DNA from 4 places in the Roseinatronobacter sp. genome. Region 2 is predicted to be linked to each of the others. Evidence: riboswitches for the same ligand, from Rfam matches in the RefSeq annotation. Region 2 holds a riboswitch; each other region holds the start of a gene.
What was found. Region 2 has a riboswitch for cobalamin ahead of ACTIE1_RS13215 (hypothetical protein). Riboswitches for the same ligand answer to the same signal wherever they lie in the genome.

Region 1: another riboswitch for cobalamin. It lies ahead of ACTIE1_RS10095 (ABC transporter substrate-binding protein); the one in region 2 lies ahead of ACTIE1_RS13215 (hypothetical protein).
Region 3: another riboswitch for cobalamin. It lies ahead of bluB (5,6-dimethylbenzimidazole synthase); the one in region 2 lies ahead of ACTIE1_RS13215 (hypothetical protein).
Region 4: another riboswitch for cobalamin. It lies ahead of ACTIE1_RS11020 (cytochrome c); the one in region 2 lies ahead of ACTIE1_RS13215 (hypothetical protein).

Annotation. Positions count from the first base shown of each region.
Region 1 is NZ_JBHYFM010000010.1:91,155-96,234, forward strand. It holds gene ACTIE1_RS10080 (ABC transporter ATP-binding protein) at 1-33, opposite strand, end outside; gene ACTIE1_RS10085 (FecCD family ABC transporter permease) at 30-1,082, opposite strand; gene ACTIE1_RS10090 (ABC transporter substrate-binding protein) at 1,079-2,146, opposite strand; cobalamin riboswitch at 2,407-2,598, shown strand; gene ACTIE1_RS10095 (ABC transporter substrate-binding protein) at 2,731-3,774, shown strand; gene ACTIE1_RS10100 (FecCD family ABC transporter permease) at 3,771-4,907, shown strand; gene ACTIE1_RS10105 (ABC transporter ATP-binding protein) at 4,904-5,080, shown strand, end outside.
Region 2 is NZ_JBHYFM010000020.1:43,357-48,436, forward strand. It holds gene ACTIE1_RS13195 (entericidin A/B family lipoprotein) at 1-33, shown strand, start outside; gene ACTIE1_RS13200 (FecCD family ABC transporter permease) at 187-1,218, opposite strand; gene ACTIE1_RS13205 (ABC transporter substrate-binding protein) at 1,278-2,213, opposite strand; gene ACTIE1_RS13210 (ABC transporter ATP-binding protein) at 2,210-3,001, opposite strand; gene ACTIE1_RS13215 (hypothetical protein) at 2,998-3,282, opposite strand; cobalamin riboswitch at 3,386-3,588, opposite strand; gene ACTIE1_RS13220 (CobW family GTP-binding protein) at 3,679-4,809, opposite strand; gene rfbC (dTDP-4-dehydrorhamnose 3,5-epimerase) at 5,039-5,080, shown strand, end outside.
Region 3 is NZ_JBHYFM010000013.1:18,562-23,641, forward strand. It holds gene ACTIE1_RS11030 (propanediol utilization protein) at 1-208, shown strand, start outside; gene cbiB (adenosylcobinamide-phosphate synthase CbiB) at 205-1,152, shown strand; cobalamin riboswitch at 1,247-1,448, shown strand; gene bluB (5,6-dimethylbenzimidazole synthase) at 1,493-2,203, shown strand; gene cobD (threonine-phosphate decarboxylase CobD) at 2,392-3,375, shown strand; gene ACTIE1_RS11050 (YbjN domain-containing protein) at 3,635-4,138, shown strand; gene proC (pyrroline-5-carboxylate reductase) at 4,237-5,049, shown strand; gene ACTIE1_RS11060 (tRNA-binding protein) at 5,046-5,080, shown strand, end outside.
Region 4 is NZ_JBHYFM010000013.1:13,249-18,328, forward strand. It holds gene cobN (cobaltochelatase subunit CobN) at 1-639, opposite strand, end outside; gene cobW (cobalamin biosynthesis protein CobW) at 646-1,683, opposite strand; gene ACTIE1_RS11010 (DUF1636 family protein) at 1,676-2,065, opposite strand; gene ACTIE1_RS11015 (HupE/UreJ family protein) at 2,122-2,736, opposite strand; gene ACTIE1_RS11020 (cytochrome c) at 2,759-3,391, opposite strand; cobalamin riboswitch at 3,524-3,752, opposite strand; gene cobO (cob(I)yrinic acid a,c-diamide adenosyltransferase) at 3,789-4,403, shown strand; gene ACTIE1_RS11030 (propanediol utilization protein) at 4,706-5,080, shown strand, end outside.

The DNA of each region.
Region 1 (5,080 bases), on a different contig from region 2:
AAATCGCAGGCTTGCGTCCGACACCCCGATCATGAGTGCCACGCGCGTTTGAAATGCTGGCGCAGCAAAACAGCAAAGACCGGCGCGCCAATCAGCGCAGTCAGCACGCTTAGGGGTATTTCTGAAGCTGTCAGCGTGCGGGCCAATGTGTCGATTAGAACCAGATAGCTCGCACCCAGAAGTGCCGATGCCGGAATAAGGCGGCGGTGATCTTCCCCCACGATCAGACGTGCGGCATGGGGTACGACAAGGCCGATCCAGCCGATAATGCCTGCAACAGCAACCGATGTGCCGGTCATCATCGTGGCTGCCAGGAAGATAAACCAGCGTTCGCGATCAGGGTTCACGCCCAGTGATCGCGCCTCTGCTTCGTCCAGTGCCAACAGGTTCAATCTGTAGCGTAGCGACCACACAAGTACCAAACCCAGCGCCATACCGGGCACAGCCAGCCCCAGCCGCGCCCATGTCGCCGTCGAGAATGAGCCCATCAACCAATAGACAATCGCAGGCAGGGACGAATTGGGGTCGGCCAGAAATTGCAGCACAGATACCAATGCAGCAAAAAATGCCCCTACGATCATACCTGAAAGGATGACGGTCAGAACCTCGGTCCGGCCATTGATATGGGCCAGCAGTCCAACCAGAACCAACGCGACCAGCCCGAACACAAAGGACATGCCCAGCAGAACCACCCCGTGAAAGCCCAGCAGGATGGCAAGCGCCCCGCCAAAGGCCCCGCCCTGGCTGATGCCCAGCACTTGCGGGCTGACCAGCGGGTTGCGGAAGACGCCTTGCAATGCCGCCCCACCCACGGCCAGCGCGGCCCCCGACAATGCCGCCAGCAGGACGCGCGGCAGGCGCACCAGTTCGACAATACGTTCGTCCATGGTGTCCGCGCTGCCTGATAAATCCCAGACCCGCGCCCACAGGATTTCCACAACCCTGAGCCAAGGCACCTCAAAACGTCCGGCGCTGATGGAATACAGCATGGCCAGCACCAGACAGGCCACCATCGCGGGAAACACCCCAAGGCGCAGCGCCATTCGCGCGCGCCTTGGGGCCTGATCCAGTGCAATACTCATGGCGCTGCGAATTGCGCGTAATTCGCCTGACCGCCCTGCATATCCATCCACAGGATTTCGTCGATATCCGCATCTGTCAGGTCATGGCCATACAGCACTTGATAGGCCGTGCGCATTTCCGCGCGCAGGTCATAATCGAACAGGTCCGGATGCAGCAGATTTGCCGTCCACATCCATGTCAGGGGGCTTTCCTGATTGGGCGGGTCCCAGCGATAGCCGCCAAGCGGCATTTTATAGACGCGGCCCGATTGCGCCGCATTTGTCAGTGACAGGATCGGGTCATTCATGATGCGATCAAGGGTCAGATCAGCCTCGAAGGAATTCAGAAAAATGACATCGGGGTTCCAGGTCGCAACCTGTTCAACATTGATATCCGCCCAACCGCCGACCATGTCTTCGGCCGCATTCCGCCCACCGGCAAGCATGTGATACCATGCGTTATAGTTGTTTTCGGTGCCCGATGCGCGCAGGTTGTCCATTGCGCGCAGCAGATACAGAACGCTGGGGCGATCCTCATCTGCCAGTCCTGCTGTGCGCGCTTCCATGTCGGCCTGCACTTCGGCGCGCCATTCGATCAGCGGCGCAATCCGTTCCGGCCTGCCCATCGCGGTTGCCGCCATGGTCATATATTCGCGCGTCAGTTCCTCGGACCCGTAGCGGATGGTCATAAGGTTCAGGCCCGCATTCGTGATCGGGTCAATGTAGTCCGGCCCGCGTCCGGCCCATTGGATGACCAGTTCGGGGTTGACGCGTGCCAGTTCTTCCACATTCGGGATGAAGTTCGGCGCAGTGATGTCTGACGGTATGTCGCGCGCTTCGGGAAAAATCTGCCCAAGGATACCTTCCATGATTGCGGATTTCGCGGTCGGGTTCATCCCCACCAGCCGGTCTGTCGCCCCGTCAATCGCAATCAGTGTTGATGCCATGGGGATGGGAATTGACGCGATCCTTTGCGCGGGCGCGGGCAGTGTGACCTCGCGGCCTTCATGGTCCGTGAATGTTACGGGTTCTGCGGCAAGGGGGGGCGCAAACAGGGCGGTACAAACAAGAAGGTGCAGTCGCATGGCGGGCCTTTCGTGGCATCGCCTCGGCCATTGGGGCCATTTCTGCGCAGACGGGCAGGGCAGGCTGGGCGCGAGGAGCGGTTGAGCATAACCTGGCGCGACCAGAGGGGTCCTAGCTTGGCACGAGATTTGTTTAGTGATTTAGTCGGATATTGTCAACGACTGACAGGCACGCGCGATTCCAACCGCTTGCACAAGCCGGTTCCGGCGCATCCCGCCTGAAGATAAGAATACACATGGACACTTGGAACCGCGTCGGCTAGCGTGCATGCTGCCAAGGTTCCGCATCTGCGGATTAATAGGGAATACAGGATCGGGTCCAACCCGCTATCTGTAGCTGCCCTCGCAACTGTAGGCGGCAAGGTTCTGGTCAAACCACTGGCATAGCCGGGAAGGGACACAGAACCATTCGAGCCGTAAGCCAGGAGACCTGCCTTTGGCATAACCCTAACCGCCGGCGAGGTGCCCGGCTGGAGGAATGGCATGGCAAAAGACATTTCGCCCAATGATTCGGGCGCGCATTCTACAGTCCTGACGTCCCGACGGCTGGCCCGCGTACGGCCATATTCAGATCGAGGTTTCTGATGGACTTAAGACCCCTGTGGCTGACGACGATTTTTGTCCTGCCCTATTCGCTGGCGCAAGCTGACACGGTGCTGTTCACTGATGACATGGGCCGCCAGGTGGCGGTGCAGCAGCCAGTTGAACGCGCCGTTATTTTCAACCGCTACGGGGTCGAATTCGCCCGTGCACTGGGCGCAATGGATCGCGTCGTCGGGGTCGATCAAAGCACCTATCGTGACCCGCCCTACTGGCCCGAACTGAACCCGGACATGATTGTCGGCGCAGGACAGGCAGCGCCCAATTATGAGGCGATTGTAAGCGCCAGACCGGATATCGTTATCCTGCCGCGCAATGGCGCGTGGGAAGAAGCAATCGCGCAGCTTGAACCCTTCGGCATTCCGGTCATGGTCATCACGGCCTGGGACGCCACCAAACATGTGCAGAATGTCTCGTTGATGGGTGAGCTGTTTGATGCGCCCGAACGTGCACAGGAATTAAACGATTTCTACACGGGCTATCTGGCCTTGCTGGAGGAGCGGCTGAACGGGGTGGAACCTGTCAGCATATACATCGAGGAAACGCGCCCGCTGGTCACGGTCACACCGGGGTCGGGTTGGCATGACATGGCGCTGCAAGGTGGCGCGCACAATGTCTTTGGGGGCATTGATATAGCGGCGGAACCGGCATCGCGTGGCAACGTAAACGCCTACACGATCGACCCCGAGGAACTTGTCAGCCGCAGCCCTGAAGTGATTTTCAGGCTTGTTCCCGGTTCTTATCAGGCGATCCCGGCGGACACTTATGCGCAGGCTTGGGCCGAGTTGTCAGCCCGGGACGAGATCCGCGCGACACCTGCATGGCAGTCGGAAAACACTCATCTGGTTAACTACTATCTGGCCGGGGGCGCGTCCAAAATCACAGGGGCGTTGCAGATTGCGAAATGGGCACATCCCGACCTGTTTGCGGATATTGACCCAGAAGACGCCATGCGCATCTGGATCGAGGAGTTTCAGGGCCTGCCCTACGAGTCTGGCATGACCTATACAGGTGAATTCCAGCCATGACACGCGCAACGCCGGTCGTTCTGCCGCCGCAGAACGTGCCGCCGGTGCCTGCAGAACGACCTGCCGGCACTGACGGCCTTGGTGCCCGCTATCTTGCCAGCCGGACAGCCCGGCTGGTGGGGATCACTCTGGCATTTGCGCTGCTGGTTTTGTCGGCCCTGTCGGTAACCGTGCGCGGCATCCATGAAACCGGCATGGCGGATCTGCTGCGGGTTATCGCATCGCGTGCAAGTTTCGGCGCGATTGCGGCACCGCTGGATGCCCAGTCCGAACTGGTTTTGCTGCACCTGCGCCTGCCGCGTGTTGTCATGGCCATGATTGCCGGGGCGGCGCTGTCAGTGGCAGGGGTGCTGATGCAGGCGATTACGCGCAATCCACTGGTCAGCCCCTATACGATCGGTGTGTCTTCGGCGGCGGCTTTTGGTGCGGCGGTTGCCATCATGTTCGGTGTCGGATTGACCGGCGCGGGGATCTATTTCATTCCGCTTACGGCCTTTGCCTTCGCGCTGGCCGCTGCAACGGCTGTCTTTTCAATGAGTTGGTGGCGCAATATGGGTCCGCAGGCGATGATCCTGACCGGAATCGCGCTGATGTATCTGTTCAGTGCCATGACGGCTGCCGTGCAGTTCATCGCCACAGAACAGCAGCTTGCGCGCGTTGTCCACTGGACCTTTGGCAGCCTGAACGGCGTGCGCTGGCCTGCGGTGGTGGTTTGTGGCGGCGTGCTGGCGGTCGTCCTGCCGGTGATGCAGGCGCAGGCGTGGAAACTGAATGTCCTGACAGTCGCAGGGGATGATGTCGCGCGGTCGCTGGGGGTGCATGTGTCGCGCCTGCGTGCCACGGCTATCGTGTTGTCGGTTGTTGCGGCGGCGTCAGTGATCAGCTTTCTTGGGGTTATCGGTTTTGTCGGGCTGATTGGCCCGCATGTCGCGCGTATGATCATCGGCGGGGATCATCGCTATCTGCTGCCCTTTGCCGCGATAACGGGCGCGGCCCTGCTTCTGGCTGCCGATACCATCGGGCGGCTGGCCTTTGCACCGGTTGTGGTGCCGGTGGGAATCGTGGTGGCCTTTGTGGGGGTGCCGCTGTTTTTGCACCTTATCCTGTCCCGCCAAAGAACGAGCTACGCATGATTACGCTGGAAGCCACGAATCTGACGGTCGATGCGGGCGGGCGCACAGTTCTGGATGATGTGTCCGTGAGTGTTGCCCAAGGCGAGATGGTGGGCCTGATCGGCCCCAATGGCGCGGGCAAATCCACACTGGTCAAGGCCATCCTTGGCGAGCATCGCCTGCGCGCGGGGCAG
Region 2 (5,080 bases):
CAGGAAGCGCGGCAAGCACAAACCGCAAGGTAAAAGAAGCCGATTTGCGCAGCCCCCTTCCCCAGCCACCGGAAGGGGCGCGCCTAGAGTCCGTCGCGTTCATTCGCATTCACGCGACGGACTCTAGTTTATTTCTTCCGCATGTTTCTATGCGAAAAACCGGTTCACACTTTTGCGCAACACGCTCTAGCCGCGCGCACGCCGGCGCAACAGCCAGATAAAGAACACCCCGCCCACAAGGCCGGTGACAATTCCGATTGGCATGTCCTCTGGCCGCATCAATGTGCGCGCCACGATATCGGCCCAGACCAGAAAAATTGCGCCCACCAGCATGGATGCGGGCAAAACGCGCACATTGTCGCCGCCAACAACCAGCCGGACAATATGCGGCACCATCAACCCCACAAACCCGATAACACCGGAAAACGCGACCATAACGCCGGTAACAAGCGCCGCGACCACGAAACACGCGATACGAAAGCGGACGACAGGAATACCAAGGGTCGAGGCCGTCTCATCCCCGATGGTCATTGCGTTCAGCGATCCTGCCACTGCGCGAAACCAGATCGCAGCCCCCGCAAGGATCAAGGCAGGCCATACCAGATGCGCCCATTGCGCCAGCCCCAAACCGCCCAGCATCCAGAATACAACCGTATGGGCGGCGCGCGGATCGCCCAGAAATATCAGCACATTGGCCAGCGCCATGACAATGAAGGACACCGCCACCCCCGTCAGCACCAGCCGGTCCGCGCTTGTGGCCTGCGCGAAACTGGCCACCGACAGCACCAGAAGGGTTGATGCAAGCGCACCGATAAAGGCCAGAAGCGGCACTGTGGCAAGGCCCAGAAACATGCCGGTATGCAACAGTGCCAGAATGGCCCCGAATGCCGCCCCAGATGAGATGCCCAGCAAATGCGGGTCCGCCAGCGGGTTGCGCGTGACCGATTGCAACACTGCCCCCACAAGCGCCAGCCCGGCCCCCACAAGCGCCGCCAGCAACGCACGCGGCAAACGGATTTCCCACACAATCGCCGCACGCCCCGCCGACCAGTCGGGCGTGACCAGACCGGGGAAAAGTTTGTCCACGATCACGCCCCACACCATGCCCAAGGGAATGGGCACGGCACCGATACTGACAGCCGCCGAAATCGACAGAACAAGCGCGCCCACCCCAAGCCCCCACAACCCGTGACGCACCGGACGTGCCAGAACCGGCATGCGCGCCTTGGCGGCCAGAACAGGGGCGGCGGTTTCAGGGCTTGGGGTGGTGCGCATTGTCATTGCCCGTGAAAGGCAGCGGCCAGCGCGCGGATGGCGCGAATATTGCGCGGCCCGGGTGTGGCCTCGACATATTCCAGCACCACAAAACGGTCATTCACCACCGCGTCCATATCCGCAAAGGCCGGATTGGACTTCATAAACCCGATCTTCTGCTCGGCGGTGACTTCGCCGTAATTGACGATGATGATGACTTCGGGGTTCCGCTCGACCACCGGCTCCCACGCCACGCGGGTCCAGCTGCTGTCGACATCATCCATGATGTTGCGCCCGCCCGCAGCTTCGATCATGGCGGTGGGCATGGCATAACGGCCTGCGGTAAAAGGCGTGTCCTCGCCACTGTCATAAACAAAAACGCGCAACGGGTCTGTATCGGGGATGGTTGCTGCAATCTCGGACAGTTCGGCCTGCCAGCCGGTGATCAATTCCTCGGCGCGGTCATCCACACCAAAAATTGCGCCCAGATTGCGGATATCATTGAACATATCGTCAATCGCCACGCCATCGCGCGGCATGATGTGAATGCAGCTTTCGGTCAGTTCATATACTGCAATATCAAAGGGGTGTAATGTATCAGGCGTCACCTCGCCGCCCACGCGCATGCCGTAATTCCAGCCTGCGAACCAGAAATCCAGATCAGCGCCGATCAGCACCTCGCGCGTGGGGTAGCGTTCGGACAGTTCAGGCAGTTCGCCAATGTCGGCGCGAATTTCCTCGTCCAGTTTGTTCCAGCCCGAAATGCCGGTATATCCCACCATCCGGTCATTCAGACCAAGAACCAGCATCATTTCTGTCAGGTTCACATCATTGGATGCCGCGCGCGCAGGGGGCGCGTCAAATGTCACCTCTCGGTCGCAGCTTTGCACGGTAACGGGGTGGGCCAATGCGGGCGCGGCGAATGCCGTGGCAAGCAGGGCAAGGGGAAGGGATTTCATGCGCGTTTCTCCTGTTGCATGTCATCAAATAGTGAAAAATCAAATCGGGCAGGGCCGCGCGGGTGCGCATGCACGCCAAAGGCGCGCGCGATCAGGTCAGGGGTCAGCACCTGCGCCACAGGGCCGAACGCCAGCGGCTGGCCGCCCTTCAGAACCAGCAGATCATCGGCAAACCCCTGCACCAGATTAAGGTCGTGCAGGGACGCAACCACCGTCGCGCCAAGCCCGCGCACCAGCCGCAGTACTTCCAACTGATGGCGAATATCCAGATGATTGGTCGGCTCATCCAGCACAATAAGCCCCGGTTCCTGTGCAAGCGCGCGGGCGACCATGACGCGCTGACGTTCGCCCCCCGACAGCGTGCCAAAAGGGCGCAAGGCAAAGTCCTGCAAATTCAGGCGCTCCAGCGCATGCTCGACGATATGGGCGTCCTGTGCGGACGGGCCGGACAGGGCACGGCGATGGGGCGCGCGGCCAAGGGCCACGATTTCCGCCACACTCAGGGCAAAATCCGTGGGCTGTTCCTGCAACACAGCCGCCACGCGCTGCGCGACAGCGCGCGCAGGCATGGCGTGTATATCCCGCCCGTCCAGCAGCACACGCCCTGACTGGGGTTTGTGAAAGCGGTAGATCAACCGCAGCAGGGTTGACTTGCCCGCCCCATTCGCGCCCAGCACGCCCAACACGCGCCCCGCACCAAGGGTCAGACTGACGGGATCAAGAATGCCCGCCCCCCAGGACACCTGTTCCAGTGCCAGCGCGGCGGGTAGTGGGGCAGGGCAACTCATTGCAGGGCCTGCGCAACAACGCGCCCCTGCAACAGAACCTGATCCGCGCCGGCAAGTTCCAATTCCCCTGCGGTTGCGCGCCAGTTCAGCACGCAATGGTCACAGGCATGGCATTCGGTAAATGTGACTTGCCCGTCCATATCGGGCATCGTGCCCGTCATCTTGCGCGCCGCGCCCAGCGAGTTGGATAAACGCTGCAGAAATTCCAGACCCATAAGGCATGGGCCTGAACGGCTGACGCAGCGCGTGCATGTCGTCAGGTCAAATGTGTAGTGATACATGGTGCCCCCTGCAGGAAGTAGCAGGGATACAGGCGTGCTTGTCACACCTTACGCAATGATGCGCAATCGTCATATGCCCTCCTCCGGACACCCCGCCCGGGTTCGTGTTTCGGTTGAGATGGCAGGTCTCCTGGCTCGCGGCTATTGTGTTTCCCCGCCTTCCCGAACCGTCCGGTCCAGTGGCATGAGGGGGGACACACCGCTTACAGTTGCGGGGGCAGCACCGGAATAAGAGAGGGTCTTCTCCGCACCGGTTTCCCTATTCTCCCGACATGTGTGTCGGGCACCATCTGTCTATTCGCCTAGCGCAAGGCTGCGGTTCATTCAACATAATTCGTGACCCGATCCCCGCGTTGTTGCGCCCCGCCGCCCCATTCCCCGCGATTGCGGGCCATTTCAGAACGGCTCTGACAGGGTATGCGCCGTCATGCCCTGTGCGCTTGCCACCTGTTCTGGCTGCATATGAAGCATTGCAAAACTTGCGTTCAGGTCTTCTTTGGACATGTCACGCGCAATCACCACAATGCGGCTGGTGCTTTCACCCTCGCGCCAGTTTCGCAAGGGGACCGGCGGCTCGAATATGTGCTGCACGCCGTGAAACACAAATGGTTTAGGCACGCCCTGCAAATGCACGATACCCTTCAGTCGCAGGATATTGCTGCCTTTCAGGGCGATCAGCGTATCCAGCCAGAAGTCGAACACCTCAACAGGGATCGGGTTTTCAAGTGTGATCGATGCCGTTGATATCCGGTCATCGGTTGCATGGTGCGACGGGGCAAGCTGACCTATGGGGGCCTGTGCCTTGGCTGTGCGCAGACCAGAGAGGCCGGCGAGGGGGTCTGCAGCGGGGGTATCTGCGGCGGGGGCCGCTAGCCAGTTCAACGCCTGATCGGGCGTATCCGCACTGGCCCCAAGCCCCAAGCCCCACAACGCGCCCGTGGGGACACCGCCGTTGTTTGCATGAATACGCGGGGCCGTCCGGTTCAACTTGTCCAGCCGTGCGCCCAGTGCATCCAGTTGGGCCGCATCAATCAGGTCACGCTTGCTTAATACGATGCAATCCGCCATGGCGATTTGCGCCTGCGCCTCGGCATGGCGGTTCAGGGTGTCCACGCCAAGCACGGCATCCACAACCGTTACAACCCCGTCCAGCGCATAATTCGGTGCCAGAACCGGATCGACCAGAAGCGTATGATAGACCGGGCCAGGGTCCGCCAGACCTGTGGTTTCAATCACCACACGGTCAAACGACAATTCCCCGCGCGCGCGCCGCGCCAGAAGCGAAATCAGCGTTTTGGACAGATCACCGCGAATGGTGCAGCAAATGCACCCTGCGGGCATTAGCACCACATCTTCGGCGGCTTCCTCTATCAGGTCATGGTCAAGGCCCGCTTCGCCGAATTCATTGACAACAACGGCCACGCGGCCTGCATGGGCGTCATGCAACAGGCAGTTCAGCAAGGTCGTCTTGCCAGCCCCCAAAAAACCGGTCAGCAAGGTTACAGGAATGCGGTCGGACATGGTCATGCAGCAGCGGGCTTTCTTTGGTCGGGGGGGCGGATATCGTGATAATGCATAAATGTTATATTATAACATTTTTATTTGCAAGGCCCTGCATTGACGCAGGATCGTCGCGCAGCGCTGTCAATTTCAGCCGAAGGTATCGCATTCTTCAAACGCTTGTGCCAGAAAGCCGGTGTCGCCTGCCCCGTCAGGGGCCGCGCTATTGGACGAAGTTGGTGAACGGATTGTTGTAATGCAGATTCAAAGATTGGCCATTGACGGGGTGCTGTTGATC
Region 3 (5,080 bases), on a different contig from region 2:
GCGGCGCTGCCTTGCCCGCAGGGGCCCGCAAACCGACCCGACAGACAGTCTTGCTGCATCCCTTGGCGCATTGGGCTGGAACATGGCCCATACAGGGGCTGCGCGCGGCTTTATTTTCGCGCAGGGCACTGTTCCACCCCATGCGCCCGCGGTTTTGCGTGATGCCGGATATCACGGGATACTGCGCTTCGAAGGGGGGGGGTCATGAATTATGCCGCGATCATGCTGATTGCGATCGCCATGGATATGGCGTTTGGCTGGCCGGACCGCCTGTATCGCCGCATCGGGCATCCGGTGACATGGATCGGGGCCTTGATCCGCTGGCTGGATACGCGCTGGAACCGCCAAGACCACAGTTTCGGGATGCGCAAGGCAAGCGGGGCGCTGGCAGCATTGCTGGTCATTGCCTTGTGCGGCGCTGTTGCCTGGCTGGTGCAGGCGGCGTTGCCCCCGGGCTGGGCGGGGATTATGTTAGGCGGGGTTCTGGTCTGGCCGTTTATCGCATTGCGTTCAATGCATGATCATGTCGCAGCGATCATCCCCCCCTTGCAGGCCGGTGATCTGCCGCGCGCGCGCCGTGAAGTGTCGATGATCGTCGGGCGCGACCCGTCGCAACTGGACTGCGCGGGCGTGGCGCGCGCCGCGACCGAGAGTCTGGCCGAGAATACATCCGATGGTATTGTCGCCCCGATTTTCTGGGGCCTTGTCGGGGGATTGCCCGGAATTGTGGCCTACAAGGCCATCAACACCCTCGATTCGATGATCGGGTATCGCACCCCGCGGCATATGGCCTTTGGCTGGGCTGCGGCGCGGATTGACGATCTGGCCAATCTGGTTCCTGCGCGGCTGACGGGGGTATTGTTCGCGCTGGTATCGGCACGCCCGCGCGCGGCACTGGCCGCGATGTGGCGCGATGCCCGCCTGCACCGTTCGCCCAACGCAGGCTGGCCCGAGGCTGCGATGGCAGGGGCGCTTGGCGTGCGGCTGTCGGGTCCGCGCATCTATGACGGCACGACAACGGATGATCCTTGGGTCAACGGTGCCTGCCCTGACCCAAGGGCCGGGGATTTAGGCAAGGGGCTGGCACTTTACCGGCGCGCGATGGCGGCCTTGACAATTTGTGTGGCCATACTTGCGGCGTTGTGGATCTGACAGATGACAGGCCCGTCACGGGCCTGTCTGCGCGATGACTTGTGCCCCTGATACAATCGGCGTGCAAAACGGGTTTTCCCTGCCCCGAATCCGCGCTAGCCTGCGCGCGTCTGGTGCCCGTCCTGTGCAGCCTTGTGCCCGCAGCAGGGGGAGAATCGGGAATGCGGTGCAAATCCGCAACGTGCCCAACGCTGTAAGGTGGATGGCGCTGCAAGATGCCACTGGCCTGCCGGGTCGGGAAGGCGCAGTTGCCGGTGAAACCAAGTCAGAAGACCGGCCAGACGCAACCGGACCGCCCGCTGGTCAACGGGGGGTCGTGACTGTGACAGGGGATAGTGTCATGCAGCCACCCGAAACGCCCGCGCCAGCGGGTCCATTCTCGCCATACGAACGTGACGCGGTCTATCGCGCCATATTCACCCGCCGCGATGTGCGCAGCCAGTTCACCGACCGGCCCGTCGCGGATGATATGCTGATGCGGCTGCTGGGCGCTGCACATCACGCACCATCAGTGGGGTTCATGCAGCCGTGGAATTTCATCGTGATCCGCAGCGCGTCCGTCAAGGCGCAGGTTCAGTCTGCCTTCGCGCGCGCCAATACTGAGGCCGCCGCCATGTTCCCAAAGGAACGGCGCGCAGAGTATTCGGCACTGAAGCTGGAGGGCATATCCGCAGCGCCGGTGAACCTGTGTATCACATGCGACCGCGCGCGCGGCGGGGATGTTGTTCTGGGGCGGACCCATAACCGCGACATGGACCTGTATTCAACCGTTTGCGCGGTCCAGAACCTGTGGCTGGCCGCACGCGCCGAAGGTCTTGGCGTGGGCTGGGTCAGTATCTTCCAGGAGGCGGATCTGCGCGAAATTCTGCAACTGCCGGAACAGGTGGTCCCTGTGGCCTATCTGTGTATCGGCCATGTCGATCACCTGTATGAAACGCCGGAATTGCAGGTGAAGGGCTGGCAGGCACGCCTGTCGCTGGATGATCTGGTCTTTGCCGAACACTGGGGGCATTCCGCCGCTGCAGCAGACATTCCGCCGCGTGGGGCCTGAACACGACAGGCTGACCGCATTTGCAGTCGCGCGCGCTTTCGCCTTTTATGGCCGCGCGATTTCCACACGAAACGGCCCCCGTTTCCTGCAACCCGCATAAGACAGAAAAAAGGCGTTTGACCCGCAGCGCGCTGTTGCGGCAAATGGGCGGGTGCCGGTCCGGCCTGTCAGACAATACTGGAAACAAGATGCGCGATCATGGTGGAAACTTGGACGCGGCGATTGCGCGCCATGGCGGCAGCGACTGGATTGACCTGTCAACAGGGGTCAACCGCCGCCCCTACCCTGTGCCGCCGCTGCCGCAGGAAACATGGCACGGGTTGCCAACGGCACAGGCGCAAAACGCGCTGGTGCGGGCGGCGGCACTGGCATGGGGGGCCGCGCCCGAAACCGCAGGGCTGGCACTTGGCGGGGCGCAGTCAGCCATCCAGCTTGTGCCCTATCTGCTGCCGCAAAAAGGGCGGGCCTGCGTACTGGCGCCCAGTTACAACGAACATGGCGCGTGTTTGCGGGCTGCCGGATGGCAGGTTCACGACACCCGCTTGCCCGCAGACATGGCGGGCGCGGATCTTGCGGTTCTGGTCAACCCGAACAACCCTGACGGCAGGCACTGGTCCGCGCAAGACATGCTGGACCTTGCACGAAAGGTGGGGGTGCTGGTCGTGGACGAGAGTTTTGCAGATGTCACACCGGAATTGTCCTTGCTGCCGCAGTCCGGCGCGGCGGAAAACGTGATGATTCTGCGGTCGTTTGGAAAATTCTACGGATTGGCGGGCCTGCGATTGGGATTCGCATTCGGATCAAGCGCCATGATCGGGCGGTTGGCCGAACTGGCTGGCCCATGGCCCGTATCGGGCGCGGCAATATCCATCGGGTGTCACGCCCTTGCAGACAAGGGCTGGGCCGATGCCATGCGTGGCCAACTGCGCCTTGATGCAGAACGCGCAGATACAATGATCACGCGCGCGGGGTGGACCTGCCTTGGCGGGACGCATCTGTTCCGGCTGTATGACACGCCCGATGCGCAAGCCGCGCAAGACCATCTGGCCCGTCATCACATATGGTCGCGGATTTTCCCCTACTCCCGCCGCTGGCTTAGACTTGGCCTGCCGGGGCCGGAACACGAATGGCACAGGCTGGAACGGGCACTCGGCAACTTGCACGGCACCTGACACAGGCCCTGCGCGCCAGATCAGCGGTATCTGACGGGAAATGTGGCAGAAAACCACGTCAAACCCTGCAAGAATTCCTGTCACGCCACAAACAATCCACAGGAAAATCCCGCGCGTGATGCGATTTTACTTTACTAAATGCCCGTTTAGGCACACCATATATAGTAATAAAAAGTAAAAAACTGCGGAATTGTAGCGTTATACACCTTGTTTGGTAGCCGCCTTGCGGACACGAACAAGTCATCAGATCGAGGCGGGCATGTCAGCAACGGAATTCTACCTAACGAATGACCCTGTCCATCCGATCGACATTGTCGAAACGCTGGCTGCGGACCATGACTGGGACTTTGACCGCATGGGCGAGGACCAGATTGCCATGGTGGTCGAGGGGCAATGGCGCAGCTATGCGCTGACGCTGGCGCTGTCGCCCGAAGAAGACATGCTGCGCCTGATCTGCACGTTCGAGATGGACCCGCCCGAAGCTGCCCTGCCGTCATTGTATGAAACAGTCAGCCGCGCCAATGACATGGTCTGGTCCGGCGCATTCAGTTTCTGGAGCGAGCAACGCCTGATGGTCTGGCGCTATGGCCTGCTGCTGGGGGCCGACCAGACTGCCGAAGTTGACCAGATTGACCGCATGATCCGCAGTGCGCTGGTCGCTGCAGAGCGGTTCTATCCCGCGTTCCAGCTGGTGTCCTGGGCCGAGCATAGCCCGCAAGCGGCGCTGGATCTGGCATTGGCGGAAGCCGTGGGGCACGCCTGACCGGAACTGCGCCAATACTGGCCGAATAAACTGTCCCCCCCTTGACGCAGGCCCAAGGCGGCGCAACAACTGCGTCAAAACAGCAAGGGGACGCCACCATGACACTCGACCGGATTAATGAACGCGGTATGGTATTGCTGGGCTGCGGCAAGATGGGGTCGGCATTGCTGGCGGGCTGGCTGGCGCAGGGGGTTCAGCCGGATTGCGTGCATGTTGTCGAACCACACCCAAGTGACTGGTTGCGCGGAAGCGGGGTTGCCCTGAACGCCGATATGCCCGATTCGCCCGCTGTGGTCGTTCTGGCGGTCAAACCGCAGATGATGGGCAATGCCCTGCCAGCGCTGCAATCGCTGGGGGGCGGGAAAACGCTGTTCATCTCCATCGCGGCGGGCACGCAGCTGGCGCGGATCAGTGACATGCTGGGCGCGCGCACACCTGTCATTCGCGCCATGCCCAACACCCCTGCCGCAGTCGCACAAGGCATTTCCGCGCTGATTGGCAATGAAACCGTGTCAGAGGAAGACCTGCAACTGGCCGAGAACCTGCTGGCCGCCGTGGGCCAGACCCTGCGACTGGAGAGCGAGACACAGATGGATGCAGTGACCGCCCTTTCAGGGTCGGGGCCGGCCTATGTCTTTCACATGATCGAAGCGATGGCGCGCGCAGGGCAGGCACAGGGACTTTCGCCGGATATGGCGATGCAACTTGCCCGCGCCACAGTGACAGGGGCCGCAGCCCTTGCGCGTGAAACGCCCGACAGCGCCGCGCAACTGCGCATCAATGTTACCAGCCCCGGCGGCACCACCGCAGCCGCCCTTGCTGTCTTGATGGATGAAACACACGGCCTGCCCCCCTTGATGGAACGCGCCATTGCGGCGGCAGCCGCGCGGTCGCAGGAGCTGGCACAATGAGCGATCAGATCAGTTTCGATGACTTTTTGAA
Region 4 (5,080 bases), on a different contig from region 2:
ATCCGCCGCCGCAAGATAAGACCGGTAGAATACCACCAGAATGCGCGGGCGTTCAGACGCGAAGCGGAACGCGGCCGGACAGGTGATGCCGTCCTGCGCCCAGCCCCCCACCTGCGCAACCGAACGCACCCCGCGCACCGGCGGCGCATACAGGCCCGACGCCAGCGCAAGCTGCTGCAATGCCGCCCGCGCCGCCCCCTCGCCGCCCGTATCGCACAGGTGCTGCAAACGCCGCAACGTGCTGACCGGCAGGGTTGAATGCGCGTCCAGCGCGGAATCAGGCCGCCCGTCAGCGGGCAGCACGGCCAGCGCGATCCCCTTTTGCCGCGCAAGGGCCTGCACCTGTTGCAGCCCGTAGCCCCAATAGGGCGCGCCGCCGATCAGCCGGATCAGAATGCCCTTCGCGCCCTCCAGCGTGTTTTCGAGGTAGGTATCCACCGATAGCGGGTGTTTCAGCGCCGCCAGATTGGCCAGACGCAGCGTTGGCAAACTGCCCCCCGCCGCGCGCCACCCTGCCGCGAAAGCGCCCAGATCACTGTCGGAAAACGACAGCACCACCAGATCAGCCGGACTTTGGCCCAGATCAGTGGGGGTGTCGGCTTCATCCAGCCCGTGGCTTTCGCGGAAGATGACATGCATTGCAGATCAGGCCCCCAATGCGGCGCGGATTGCGGCTTCGTTCACATGATCATGTTCAGCGATCACGACAAGGCGGGTCAGGCGGGCCTCATCCGGTTGCCATGGCCGGTCAAACTGGTGACGGACACGCGCGCCCACGGCCTGCACCAACAGGCGCATGGGTTTACCGGCCACCGCGGCATAGCCCTTGACGCGCAGGATATTCTGGCTTTCGGCCAAATGCGCGATGCGCGCGGCCAGATCGGCGGGATCAGCGATTTCACCCATCGTCACCATGATCGTGTCAAAATCATCATGTTCATGGTCATGATGCCCGTCGTGATGGCTGGGGCGCGCGTCCAGATCATCCTCGGCCCCCGCTTCCAGCCCCAGAAGCACGGCTGCGTCGATCACACCTTCGGCAACCTCGACCACCGGCAGGGCGCGCGGGGCTTCTGCGGCGATCACTTCGCGGGCTTTCGCCACGCCCGCTGGTCCGGCAAGGTCCGGCTTGGTCAACAGCACCAGATCGGCGCAGGCGATCTGGTCCTCGAACACCTCGGACAGGGGTGTTTCATGGTCGATACTGTCATCAGCCTCTCGTTGTGCATCGACAGCGGCCACATCGGGCGCAAAACGCCCTGCCGCCACCGCCTCGGCATCGGCCAGGGCGATGACACCGTCCACAGTAATGCGCGACCGGATGGCAGGCCAGTCAAACGCTTTCAGCAGCGGCTTGGGCAGGGCCAGCCCCGATGTCTCGATCAGGATATGGTCGGGCTTCGGGTCCAGCTTCAACAGCGCCTCAACTGTCGGAATGAAATCATCGGCGACGGTGCAGCAAATGCAGCCATTCGACAGCTCGACAATATTTTCGGCCGGACAATCAGGGATCGCACAGGATTTCAGCATTTCACCATCGACACCGACTGTGCCGAATTCATTGACCACGACTGCCAGCCGCCGCCCGCCCGCATTGCGGATCAGGTGGCTGATAAGTGTGGTTTTACCCGCGCCCAGAAAGCCGGTGACGATGGTAACAGGGGTTTTTGACAGATCAGACATTCGGGGCCTCCAATGGCGGGATACGGGCGATGCAATTCTTGCGGAAATGTTCGGGGCGTTCGCGCCACGGCACAAGGCCGTTTTCCGCATCACGGTATTTCTGCGCGCCCTCGAGAATGGTTGTCACATGCAGTTCCGGCGTCAGGTTGCCATAAACATAGGTCCATGCTCCGGACTTGCGCAATGCAATCGTGCAGCCGCGCGAACAGTTGGACAGGCAGTCCACTGAAATGATGCGCACCCCTTCGGGCGCGGCATCATGTAAAGCCCGCACAAGCTGCGCACCGGGGCGCGTGTCGGGGTCCGGCATGGCCAGCGGATTGGCGGGGCTGGCGCTGCGGCATGTGGCGCAGACCAGAAGATCGACAGTGTCTTGGGGCATGAAAAGCTCCGGTTCAGGGACGGGCCGGCGCAACCGCCGGCCCCTTGTGGCACATATCAGCCAAGGATCATGTGCTCGACGGTTTCAAACATGAAGGCAAGCCCCACCCCCATACAGACAGCCGCAGCCAGACGGGCCTGAAGCGCGCCCTGCCCCTGTTGCAACATCCGGCCCGCCAGCAGCGCGACCCCCGCAGCAATCGCAAACTGGACGACTCCGAAACCCAGCAGATAGGCAAAGACAGGCATCGGCGTGGACCCGATCACGGCCTCGCCATAGGCCCAGCCATGGAACAACCCCGCAACGGCGAACCCTGCCAGCGCGACCGGCCCCGCAACCTGCCGCCCCATGACCAGCGCTGCGCCCAGCCCGACAACCGATGCGGTGATAACCAGTTCCGCCAGCGGCAGCATGACACCGGCCAGATGCACAGCCGTGCCCGCAAGCGTGGCTGCTATAAAGGCGAAAGGCCCTGCCAGCGACCGGCCCGCAAGGGCGGCGGCCAGGCCAACCAGCACCACAAAAGCCAGATGGTCCAGCCCGATCACAGGATGGGCAAGGCCGGAAATCAGCCCGTGAAACACTGTCTGCGGGGCCTCGCCCCCCAAAGGGTGGTGCGCGACGGCGGGACTGGCGAGAAGCAGGGCGGGTGCGATGAAAAAACGAGTCATGTGCAAGGTTCCTTTGGATATATCATCGTTGACGAAAATCGGCGTGGCAGGCGACGCAGTAATAGCGCAGGTCGTGCAGGCCATTGACCATATCCCCCCCGTCGCGGACGGTCTGCGCGAAGCGTTCGGCCTCGGTGCTGAAGGCGGATGTGTATCGGGCAAAATTATCCGGCTGCGCCCAGATGGCCGCCAGGGCGCCCTTCTCCCCCTCCGGCGCTGGAGAGGCTATGTCGAACAACGTGTCGATCCGACCGCCAAGCGCCGCAAGCGCGTCGGCATGTATCCCGATCATATCCTCGCCCCCCGCATCCGACAGCAAGGTCGCGGAAACCGCGCGGAAATGGCCCGAAAGCGCGCTCATGGCGCGGCGACGCCGTTCTGTCAGGCCATCTGCGGGGGATGCAAAACTTGCGGCTTGCGGATGCCGGTCGCCATGCGCGCCAAACGGCCCTGTCAACTGTTCGGCCTGTTCTGCGCTGACATGGGAATGGCCATGATCATGGCTGTGGCTGTGGCCCTGCCCCTGACCCATGCTGTCCGCGCGCGAGATCTGCACCTCGGCGCCCGGCACTGCAAAGGCAACAATCCCCGCCGCAAGCACATATGTGCCCGCAGCCAAACCCAGACCCGCCATTAACCTGCGAGAGTTCTTCATTCGTCCACTTTCCCGCGCGACCACCCGCCACGCGACACAAAGGGGCGGGGAACACACGGGCAGTGAAGGCGGCCACGGGGCCGGTCCCGACACAAGCCCAACCAGACACCCCGCCGGTTGATATGCCCCGATGGGGCGGCCTAAACGCTGGCAGGTCTCCCGGCTTGCGGATGTCAGGTTTCCCCTATGGGATCACCTGTCGGTCGGCCCGCCTTCCCGTCCGTCAGGGACAGTGGCATCGGGCAACCTCTCCGGTCACGGTCGCGGGGGCGGCTGTGCTTGGGGCTTGATCTTGTGATCCGGCCTTGTCACATTCCCTTTTCACCTGTCATGAACAGGCACCAGCCCCTTCCTCTTGCGCGTCCGCGCGCGGTGAGTCAAGCAAGGAAACGACACGATGACCGACAGGACCGACCCCGCCCGCCACCGCGACAAGATGCAAAAGATCAAGGCCGCCCGCGACCGGATGATGGAAAGCAAGACCGGCGAGAAGGGCCTGATCATCGTCCATACAGGCGCGGGCAAAGGCAAATCCTCATCCGGCTTCGGCATGATCATGCGCTGTATCGCCCATGGCATGCCCTGCGCTGTGGTGCAGTTCATCAAAGGCAACTGGAGCACCGGAGAACGCGATTTCCTGCGCACGCGCTTCGCGGGTGAGTGCACATTCATCGTCTCGGGCGAAGGGTTCACATGGGAAACGCAAGATCGCGACCGAGACATCGCCGCCGCACGCGCTGGCTGGGATCAGGCCAAGGCGCTGATCCGCAACCCCGATATCCGGTTTGTCCTGCTGGATGAAATCAATATCGCGCTGCGCTATGACTACCTGCCCCTGCAAGAGGTGCTTGAATTCCTGCGCACCGAGAAACCGCCAATGACCCATGTTGTGCTGACCGGACGCAATGCCAAACCCGAGCTGATCGAGATGGCCGATCTGGTCACCGAGATGACCTTGATAAAGCACCCTTTCCGCGACGGCATCAAGGCCCAGAAAGGTGTCGAGTTCTGAATGCTGCGCCCCCTGCCCAAACGGCAACGGGGGCCAGCCCCCAACGCGCTGCGCGCGTTTCCCCCGGGATATTTGGACCAGAATGAAATCAGGACATTCAGGTGACGGGCGCCGCGTTTCGGGCTGCAGGAACAGGGGAAACGCGGCGCTTTCACTCTGGGCGGTCATCGGGATCCCTCCCTGTACCGCAGGTTCATCATCGTCGAAACAGGTTAACAAATGGTATATTTCATTCTGGTCCAAATATCCCCGCCGGAGGCGCAGGTCTGCGTCAGGAAACGCGGTTTGAGGAAATTGCGCGCATGACCCTGCGCCGCATCAGGGTGAATGGCCATTTCGGCGAATGGTTGCAAGGCAGGCTTGGTCCGCAGGGTCCCGTCGTGCTGATCACCATGCCATGCCCCTGCACCGGTGTGGATGTATTTCTTGACCCGCAATGCGCGCAGACACACGCGGGCGACGCGCCGGTCGTTGCGCATTATCCGCCACATGCTGTCAAAGCGCTGCTATCGGCATTGCGCCTTCGCACAGCGGGGCAGTTCAGGATTGTGCCGCGGGTTGCGGCAGGCTTGGGCACTGGCGTATCGACTGCCGGATTGATGGGCATTGCCGCCCTTGCGGGCTGGCAGGGCCCGCCGGAGCAACTTGCAAAAGCCTGCATCGCCGCCGAGGGTGCA